4 regions of the Halobacillus sp. Cin3 genome follow, and region 1 is predicted to be linked to each of the others. Evidence: riboswitches for the same ligand, from Rfam matches in the RefSeq annotation. Region 1 holds a riboswitch; each other region holds the start of a gene.
The links. Region 1 has a riboswitch for thiamine pyrophosphate ahead of thiW (energy coupling factor transporter S component ThiW). Riboswitches for the same ligand answer to the same signal wherever they lie in the genome.
Positions count from the first base shown of each region.

Region 1 (2,200 bases):
GGCAAAATGATTGGTCGGGCCATCCCCTTTACCAAGATCGAAAGAATGGCGAATGGCCGCTGTAACAAAATGCTTGCCCTTCTCTACCGCCTGCGTGAGCGGATATCCCTGGCTCATATAAGCGGCTATAGCAGCCGAGTACGTGCAGCCTGTGCCATGGGTATTCGCTGAATCAATCCGTTCTTCTTCGAAGCTGTGCAGCTGATATCCGTCATATAAAAAGTCGACCGCTTTCCCTTTTAAATGGCCGCCTTTTACAAGCGCAGCACCGGCTCCCAGCTGTTCTACAATTTCCACAGCCGCTTCCTTCATATCTTCTTCATGATCGATCCTGCGATTGAGAAGGGTTTCTGTTTCCGGAATATTAGGGGTCACAAGCGTCGACTCTGGCACAAGATGCCTTTTTAAATAGATCTGTTCTTCCTGCTCGACAAGCGGATCTCCACTTTGAGCAATCATAACAGGATCCATAATGTACGGAGCATCGATGGTCTGCATCCAGTCTTTAATGACCTGCATCATTTCCTTATTGGCAATCATCCCTGTTTTCACAGCATGTACCGGCATATCTTCACTAACCGCAAACAGCTGCTCACGGATGAAGGAGTCAGGGAGGTGATGCACATCTTTAACTCCTGTCGTATTTTGGGCGACAACCGAAGTCACCACACTCATACCATAGCTTTTCAATTCCTGGAATGTCTTCAAATCGGCCTGGATACCAGCTCCACCACTTGGATCCGTACCGGCAATTGTTAATACACATGCGGGGTTCATTGAACCACTTCCTTTCCTATAAATGATTCTTTTCAATTGGATTCCATCAGGACTGCGGGAGCGGGCTTTCCACCTTCACTCTTGATAAAACGAACACAGCAATGACCGCTCCTGACAGACTACTCACTAGAAACGACGGAAGAAACGCAAAGACCGCTGCTGAGCTTCCCATGAACCAGTTGGCGGCGGGAGCGGCGGCCAGAGCACCAATCACACCTGTGCCCAGCACTTCTCCGGCTGCTGCAGAAAGCTTCCGTGCATATACCTTATAAAATACACCGGCAAAAAACGCCCCGAACATACCTCCGGGAAAAGCCAGAATCGTCCCGAGCCCCAGCAGAAAACGCAGCAGGCCGATGACAAAAGCGACAGCCACCGCTGGAATCGGACCGAGCATAACGGCTGCCATGACATTGACAGCGTGCTGGACAGGATAGGCTTTTGCTACTCCAGCGGGAAACCATAAAAACTGCGAGCCAAGTGTCCCTACTGCCACAAGGACGGCCATGAATGTAAGGATTCTGGTTTTATTCATCGGTCAGCTCCTTCCTGTGAATAAAATAAAAAAACCAGGTCCTCCGGGGACCTGGTTTTGATAGAAGAAGTCGATCAATGACGATCATGTGACTACTTCCCTCCGCTGGTATTAACCAGATCAGGTACGTAAGAGTCAGAAAGCGTCCATGCTTTCCTCTCAGCCTCTTCAGGCTCCCCTAGTAGTTTTGAAATCTATTCATTTGCATCAATCATATCAAAACTGGTTGAATCTGTCATCCTCTCCTGCTCCATACAGCCGGCAGAGAGACCTCCAAGCAAAAACATTTCCGTTCACAGCGGCCCGGGCTTTTCTACTTTTTTCAGGAGCCACAGCCGCACACTCAGCTCCAGTAAAAATAAATCATCCGCGTTCAACAGGGACAACCCCGTCAGCTGTTCAATATTCCTAAGCCGGTGCAGAAGGGACTGCCGGTGCAGATTCAGAGCTCTCGATGTCTGGCTGACATTGCTGTTGTACTTGTTATACACCATAAATGTATGGAGAAGCTCCGCCTGCCTTTTCTGATCGTAATCAATAAGCGGCTGGAGAGTATCCTGAACAATTTCCTCGATTTCTTTTTTATGGGATAAGGCCATCAAAAGCCTGTTCATCCTTGTCTCCTTAAAGAATGTCCGTCCCCCTGCCTCGTTCTGCTGCTCTCCCATCTGCAGGGCTGTCCGCGCTTCCTCATAGCTGTGATGGAATACTTGATACCCGTCTTTATGACACGAAATCCCCCATTGAATCGTGACACCTGCCAGCAGCTCGAACAAACGCCTTTCGACAAGGTCCAGAAATTGATTCGCTGCTTCCTCACTGCCTTCTTTGTCCGCCTCCAAAAAGATGATGACTCTCTCTTCATCAAAGGTCGTCATCACCTGCCGC
Region 1 covers NZ_CAMZMV010000003.1:194,590-196,789, reverse strand. Annotated here, with positions in the region: gene thiD (bifunctional hydroxymethylpyrimidine kinase/phosphomethylpyrimidine kinase) at 1-777, opposite strand, end outside; gene thiW (energy coupling factor transporter S component ThiW) at 824-1,312, opposite strand; TPP riboswitch at 1,393-1,502, opposite strand; gene QMA39_RS11670 (PucR family transcriptional regulator) at 1,606-2,200, opposite strand, start outside.

Region 2 (2,200 bases), on a different contig from region 1:
TACAACAGAGACGCTATGGCCTCTATGTCGTTTTACCATTCTCCTTGAAAAGCATGGATGATTTTCCAACGCTGAACTGCCATAATTCCTTTCCATTGTTGTTCGGCTACAGCAAAAGCTTTTGTTCCGTCTCCCCAGTCCCAGGTGATATCCCAGATGCCTTCTTCCTTCAGCGTCTTCAAATAATAACGGATGTTTTCCAATACTAAAGGTTTATATTTAGCATATAACGGATGCTGTGGGGACGATATTATGTCAGTCGGAAGAGCACCGTACCCACTTCCCCATTCCGAAGGATCCTGACTAAAGCAGTTCTCGCCTAAAGCAAGAAGGTGGGACTGCACCTGATCAAGTCCATAAGGCATTAGATTATGAACATGTCCTTTATGCTTGTCCAAGGAGATCAGTAGATTTTGAAAGCACTGCCATTCGTGGAAATCCATCTGACTGACACTCATCAAATGTTCTACAGCTTTAACAGCACCAGCCACACCCGTTTCCCAGGCTTCCGTATCCCGTTGGGAGCAGTCGATGAGAAAACCGGCCAATTCCGCCGCCGGGTTAAACATCCAGTTGGACTGCACCCCTTCCCTCCACGACCACCAGGGTGCATGAGGAAAATGGTTGACCTCAGGAACAACCGAGGGCCACATCCCTGATTGACGATCATACGAGCGAAGCAGGTAGGAAACCATCTGTTGAAGCATCGGCTCTTTGGAAGATACATTCAATTCAGTCAGCACTTGGGAAGCTGCCCATGTGGCCATTGGAGAAGAAGCTGGAAGTTGAAAATCCGGCTCAATTCCATGACCAAAACCTCCATCTTCATTTTGGAACGCACTCAAATAATCGAGAACTTTTTCTTTAGGACCTCTTCCAAAAAGAGCTTCCCATCTGGCGGCTTCCAATGGACGTGCATACCGCTTTATCCACCTGTTTGCCCGATGCATGTGATTGTTCATGCCTGTCTCCCCTTCCTGTTGATGGTATCCCTTGTCTTCTGATTGCCCGACTCTTTTATTCCACTCAATAAATGACGGATTCTATTACCCTCAGCGTACCACGATTGGAAGATTTTGAAAATGAACTCTATCGTTCGTATTCATAAAAAGAAGAATAAACATTTACAAATATTCCAACATCCGCTACGATAGAATCAATACAAAAAACTGTATACATATGAGGCACTAGGGGAGCTGCTGCGAGCGGCTGAGAGGATGATCCGACCCTTGGCACCCGAACTAGATAATACTAGCGTGGGGAAGTGCAGCCGTTCTATCAATCAGGCCTTTACAGGTTTTATTCATCGATCAACGGACTGCATTCCCATGGGATGCAGTTTTTTTGTGTTTAAAAAAAGGAGGAATGATGGATGGATCAAGTTTGTGGTACATCAAAAATTGCCGGATGTTCGTTTTCTATACATCCGATGAGTGATGAGTTTGCGGGTATAATTCTGGAAAGCTTAAAGAAAGTGGATACATCTAAAGTATGGCTCGATACCGATGATGTCACAACGACGGTACGGGGACGAGTGGAACATATTTTTGATGTGACGAAGGCCATCCTTCTTCATGTATCCAAAACAAATGTTCATGCGGCTTTTCATGCGACTTATTCAATTGGGTGCCCGGGAGATTCGGCTGGAGATACGTATATGGCTGAATCCCTGCACCGGAGGAATGAAGACGCCTCCCGCTCGATCACCCAGCCATTGGCAGCTAAGTTTTCCCTGTATCCAATGGGAGGGGGCAGCTATATGGATACAATATACAAGCAGATTGAAGCGATGAAATCGAAGGGCATCCAAGTGACGCCCGCCCACTATTCTACAAGGCTTGACGGAGATACCCATACGGTTTTCGAAGGGTTGGAAAATGTTTTCCGTGAGACAGAAGCTTCAGGGTCGTCTCACACCGTCATGACTGTATCGGTGTCGGTCAACAGCCCTTCCTCAAAGGAGAGCATCTTATGAAAAACTGGAAACTCAAAGAAATCGTTGTTCTATCTGTTTTGTCTGTCGTTTTCGCTGTTGTCTACCTCGCTTTCCTGCCTGTTGGAAAACTTCTCTCAGGTCTCTTTGGTCCAATCGGATATGATTTTATCTTTGGTATCTGGTTCATCGTATCCATCATTGCCGCCTATATTTTACGCCGCCCGGGCGCAGCTTTTCTCTCTGAAACCATCGCAGCGACAATTG
Region 2 covers NZ_CAMZMV010000001.1:945,790-947,989, forward strand. Annotated here, with positions in the region: gene QMA39_RS05110 (hypothetical protein) at 33-962, opposite strand; TPP riboswitch at 1,180-1,280, shown strand; gene QMA39_RS05115 (YkoF family thiamine/hydroxymethylpyrimidine-binding protein) at 1,373-1,975, shown strand; gene QMA39_RS05120 (ECF transporter S component) at 1,972-2,200, shown strand, end outside.
Region 2: it holds a riboswitch for thiamine pyrophosphate, as region 1 does, so the genes downstream of both, QMA39_RS05115 (YkoF family thiamine/hydroxymethylpyrimidine-binding protein) here and thiW (energy coupling factor transporter S component ThiW) in region 1, are expected to answer to the same signal.

Region 3 (2,200 bases), on a different contig from region 1:
GCCGTCGGATCGTTTCCGACTCATAGGATCCGTAGGTGGTATTGATTTGGTCGGTGATGAAGACAACTTCAAGGTCAGGCACTTCTTTCTTCCGTTCTAATATGGCATCCACGAGACGTCTGCTGATTTCGGGAAATTCATGCTTCCCATTGGTGTAGCCGTTGAAGAGAAACATATCAGCGACAATAAAATCATCCGCTCCTCCTATAGTGGAATACATTTCTTCAAAAACCTGAAGATCATGAACCGTATCCCCCTCTTGATTTTCATAGGAGAGGTCCCGGAAAAACTCGATATCCTCCATCTGGTGCACATCCCCTTTATAGGACACACCTTCAGGGAGCGCTTTCCATGAAGTATGATAGGCGATCATGACCGATAGGAGCAGCACAATCAAAAGCAGCAGCCAGACCCATTTCTTCTTTAGTAATCCTTTTATTCTTTTCATCCCTATCCCCCCTGGTCTCTGCCTGTCTTTTCACTCCACCGGTCCTTTTGAAACATGGAAAAAAAAGCCTTCTGCCGCTGTGGCAGAAGGCTTTTTTCATTTTAATGAAGCACGAGCTTCGGACGCTGTATAAACAAAAGACTGATTACAAAAGCGCTGAGGATAAACGCAGGCAGCATGTATCCACCATTATAAACGAGGGAATACAGCCAGACCGGCTGTCCTTCCGGAGCGAATTCGCCGTAAAAGATGATACCCGCCGCAAAATGACCGAAAAAACGGAGTACACTGCCAATAAAGCAGCCGGTAATGATCCAGCCGATCAAGGCTTTCGTTTCCTTGGAGCGGATCGCATTCCAAAGCGGTTTGGCCACGATTCCTGCCGCACCGATCACCGCAAACGCCACAATGTAGTCCAACAGCGTCTGCAAAGGGGTGATGATATAGGCACCGGTCAGAATCTGATAGATGCCGAGCAGCAGTCCGGTCGCTGCGCCGCCCTTCACGCCCCAGCGGAAGGCCATAATGAAGACCGGAACCATTGCAAACGAAACCGAGCCGCCCTGGGCCCATAATTTAAATGATAAAAACGGGATGATATCCAGTAGTAGTGCTAATGCGGAAAAGATCGCAATTTCAACTAAAAATAGTACTCTGCGGTTTCTCATTCCAGCATTCCTCCTTTAAAAAAAGACACAAAAAAAGCAATGCAGACAGGGACGCTTCCTGATGGAGGGATCCCGAATGCATTGCACCATCAAAAAAGCCGCCATCCCTGCGCCAGTACTAACTGACAGGTTCGAAGGGTCTGAACGAGGTTCACTCTCAGCCGCTAGGCTCCCCTTGTAGGCTTTGTACCGATTACTCTTCTTGCTATGCATCTATTATATCAAACTTCTTTCCGATGACAAATCTTATTTCCCGGGGAATAGAGTCTATTTTGTATTCGTATACCTCTGGAAGAATTCCAGACTGCGCTCGACAATCAAATCCTGGTCATGATCAAGAGTTGCGACATGGTAGCTGTTTTCCATATGGACAAGCTCCTTATGCTCCGAAAAGACCGAATCAAAGATCACCTCTGAATTATTTGGCGGGACGACGTGATCCTCATCCGAGACGAAAATCAGAATCGGGCAGTGAATCGTGTCAAGCCGCTTTTTCACATGATCCATTAAGACCGTAATTTCGGTAATGGATTTGACTGGTGTTTTGTCGTAGGCAAGTTCATCCTGATCGGGGTCTTTAATATCGGATCCGATGGCATCAAGAAAACGTTCTTCTGTCGCCGCGCTCTCCTCCATCACGGGGATATCGATAGCTGCATTGATCGGAATAACCCCTTGGACGCTCTTATGCTCACTGGCCATATAAAGGGCAAGCGTTCCTCCCATGGATAAACCGACAACAAAAATAGAGCTGCACCGTTCATTCAGCCATTGGTAGGCGCTCTCCACTGATTCAATCCAGTCCTTATAGGACGTCGCCTCCATATCTTCCGGTGCTGTGCCATGTCCTTTCAACCGCGGACAATAAACGGTATATCCCTCACGTGCGTATGCTTCAGCGAGCGGACGCATGCTCTGGGTCGTCCCTGTGAACCCGTGGGAAACGAGAATCCCCACCTCATTGCCCTCGTATTTGATTTCCTCTGCCCCATCAAGAATGCTGTACTCGGCCATCTGTTTTTCCTCCTTCTGCCTTGTTGGAACCTAAGATTCGTTTTAATACCGTTTTCTCGAGCCATGCCCA
Region 3 covers NZ_CAMZMV010000001.1:195,003-197,202, reverse strand. Annotated here, with positions in the region: gene QMA39_RS01085 (phospholipase D family protein) at 1-448, opposite strand, end outside; gene thiT (energy-coupled thiamine transporter ThiT) at 550-1,116, opposite strand; TPP riboswitch at 1,204-1,302, opposite strand; gene QMA39_RS01075 (alpha/beta fold hydrolase) at 1,384-2,130, opposite strand; gene QMA39_RS01070 (SDR family oxidoreductase) at 2,108-2,200, opposite strand, start outside.
Region 3: it holds a riboswitch for thiamine pyrophosphate, as region 1 does, so the genes downstream of both, thiT (energy-coupled thiamine transporter ThiT) here and thiW (energy coupling factor transporter S component ThiW) in region 1, are expected to answer to the same signal.

Region 4 (2,200 bases), on a different contig from region 1:
AGCTTCTGAGAGCCACCCTCCATCTGTCACAGTCGGAGACATGGACGTTTCCGCCGGCGTACCATGGATGGTTTTATGGGCCTGTTGGAGCTGCTGTACCCCTGGATGAGCAGGATCAACAGAAAAGGCGGGGAAAATTTCTCCGCGGTCCTCAATCATGGACGTTCCTCCCCATTTGAATTGAGGGGCATGGTTTTTCAGCCATGGATCGGCCTGGGCGGCAGCACGGACATGTGCTTCAATTTCTTCGATCACATCTTCGTAATGCTCTTCTGGATAATAGTGCACGGTAATCCATAAAGCACAGCGGTCGGCGATAAAAGCCGCGTGCCTTCCACCTTCAATGACAGCAGGATTGATTGTCGTCGATCCAGGTGGAAAGCCCGGACTCGATTTCGTAACCGCCCAGTGCCGCTCCAATTCCTGCAGCGACTGGATGATTTTCATCATTTTTTCAATTGCCCCTGCTCCGTATCTTTTTCCACCGGCATGAATGATCGAACGGCGTTCCGCGTCGTGGAAGGTTTCCGGACTTTCAATCGTAATCCATCCGGTAATGACGCCTCCCTGCCCCTGAATGGCACAGTTACTCGTATCGGCTACGATGGCTAAATCTGCCTGATACCCTCTTTCTCCACAGGATTTTGTTCCTGCTTCTCCGACCTCTTCACCGACGACGGACTGCACATGAAGGTCGCCGGCCGGCTCGATTCCCGCTTCATGGAGCAATTTGAGTGCAAACAGAACAGCCGCCATTCCACCTTTCATATCCGCCGTGCCGCGACCGTACAAGCGGTCGTCCTTCAAGGTCAGTATAAAAGGATCATGCCCCCACGATTCCCCTTCATCCAGCGCAGCCACATCAATATGACCGTTTAAGATGAGACTTCTGCTATGTTCCCGGTCGGTTCCTTTTTTCGTTCCGACGACAATCGGATCACCGGGATACAGTTCCCATGTGTCTATTTCAAAATCCATCCGGCTTAAATACTCTTCTATGTACTGTTGTGCTTCCGCCGCATTTCGGGCTGGAGGGCTTAACGTCGGAAAGGCGACCAAATCCCCTAGAAGCTGGCGCATCTCCTCTTCCTTTTCCTCCACTCTCTGCAGCAATTCCTCTAACTGAATCATCGTACTCTCTCCTTCCATATAAAAAGCCCGCCCCTTCGAGAGAAGGAGCGGGCTTGATCATCATGTAAGAAAAGATCAATCATCGACCGCTTCACTTCCCTCCGCTGGTATGAGCCAGATCAGGTTGTAAGGGTCAAAGCTTCTGCTTTTCTCAGCCCGGTCATCAGGGCTCCCCTAGTGAAACATGCTATAAAACTGTTATTTTCATTACAACATAGGCGTCTGGAAAGGACAAGTCCTGTTCAATCGCGAAATGTAAACGGATGACGAATAGAACAGGAGGCATTGGATGAACATCAAAAAAGATGATTTAACAGGTGCGGAAGTACAAGCATTCATAAAGGAGCACCTTTTCAATATGACCCTGCACTCCCCGCCCGAAAGCATCCACGCATTGGATATAGAAAAATTAAAGCAGCCCGGCGTGACCTTTTGGACAGCCTGGGAAAAGGGAGAGCTGGCGGGAATGGGAGCGTTGAAAGAACTCCATCCGGCGCACGGAGAGATCAAGTCGATGAGAACAGCCTCTTCCCATTTAAGACGAGGCGTCGCCCATAGAATGCTCCAACACATCATAAATGAATCCAGTGATCGAGGGTATACACAGCTCTTTTTAGAAACCGGGTCTCAAAAGGCGTTCCATCCGGCTGTCCAGCTGTATAAGAAGTTCGGGTTTATTTTCTGCGATCCTTTCGCCGGCTACAAGGAAGACCCGAACAGCTTATTTATGACACTGAAACTAACGGATACTGTAATACATAGCCGCGGTGACCGCAACGGATAAGAGGACAGCCGCTGTCAGACTCCTCTTCAGGAAAGCAGCAGGAATTTTTTTAACGAGCGTGTAGGTGATTGGAAAAATGAAACTGATCGGTATGAGATACAAGCTTAAGAACATCGTAAAGACAGCCAATAACACAGCTAGAAGTGGTCCAATTAAAAGATACAGGCCCCACTCAATAAAAAAGCGTCCCAACGACAGCTGACTGCTTAAACGATCGGCTATCAAGGATAGGGGGAGGGCAAACACAGCATGCCCCAAATAGATATTGACTAAATTAAAATATAA
Region 4 covers NZ_CAMZMV010000002.1:216,569-218,768, forward strand. Annotated here, with positions in the region: gene QMA39_RS09235 (acetylornithine deacetylase) at 1-1,131, opposite strand, end outside; TPP riboswitch at 1,211-1,317, opposite strand; gene QMA39_RS09240 (GNAT family N-acetyltransferase) at 1,421-1,915, shown strand; gene QMA39_RS09245 (hypothetical protein) at 1,871-2,200, opposite strand, start outside.
Region 4: it holds a riboswitch for thiamine pyrophosphate, as region 1 does, so the genes downstream of both, QMA39_RS09235 (acetylornithine deacetylase) here and thiW (energy coupling factor transporter S component ThiW) in region 1, are expected to answer to the same signal.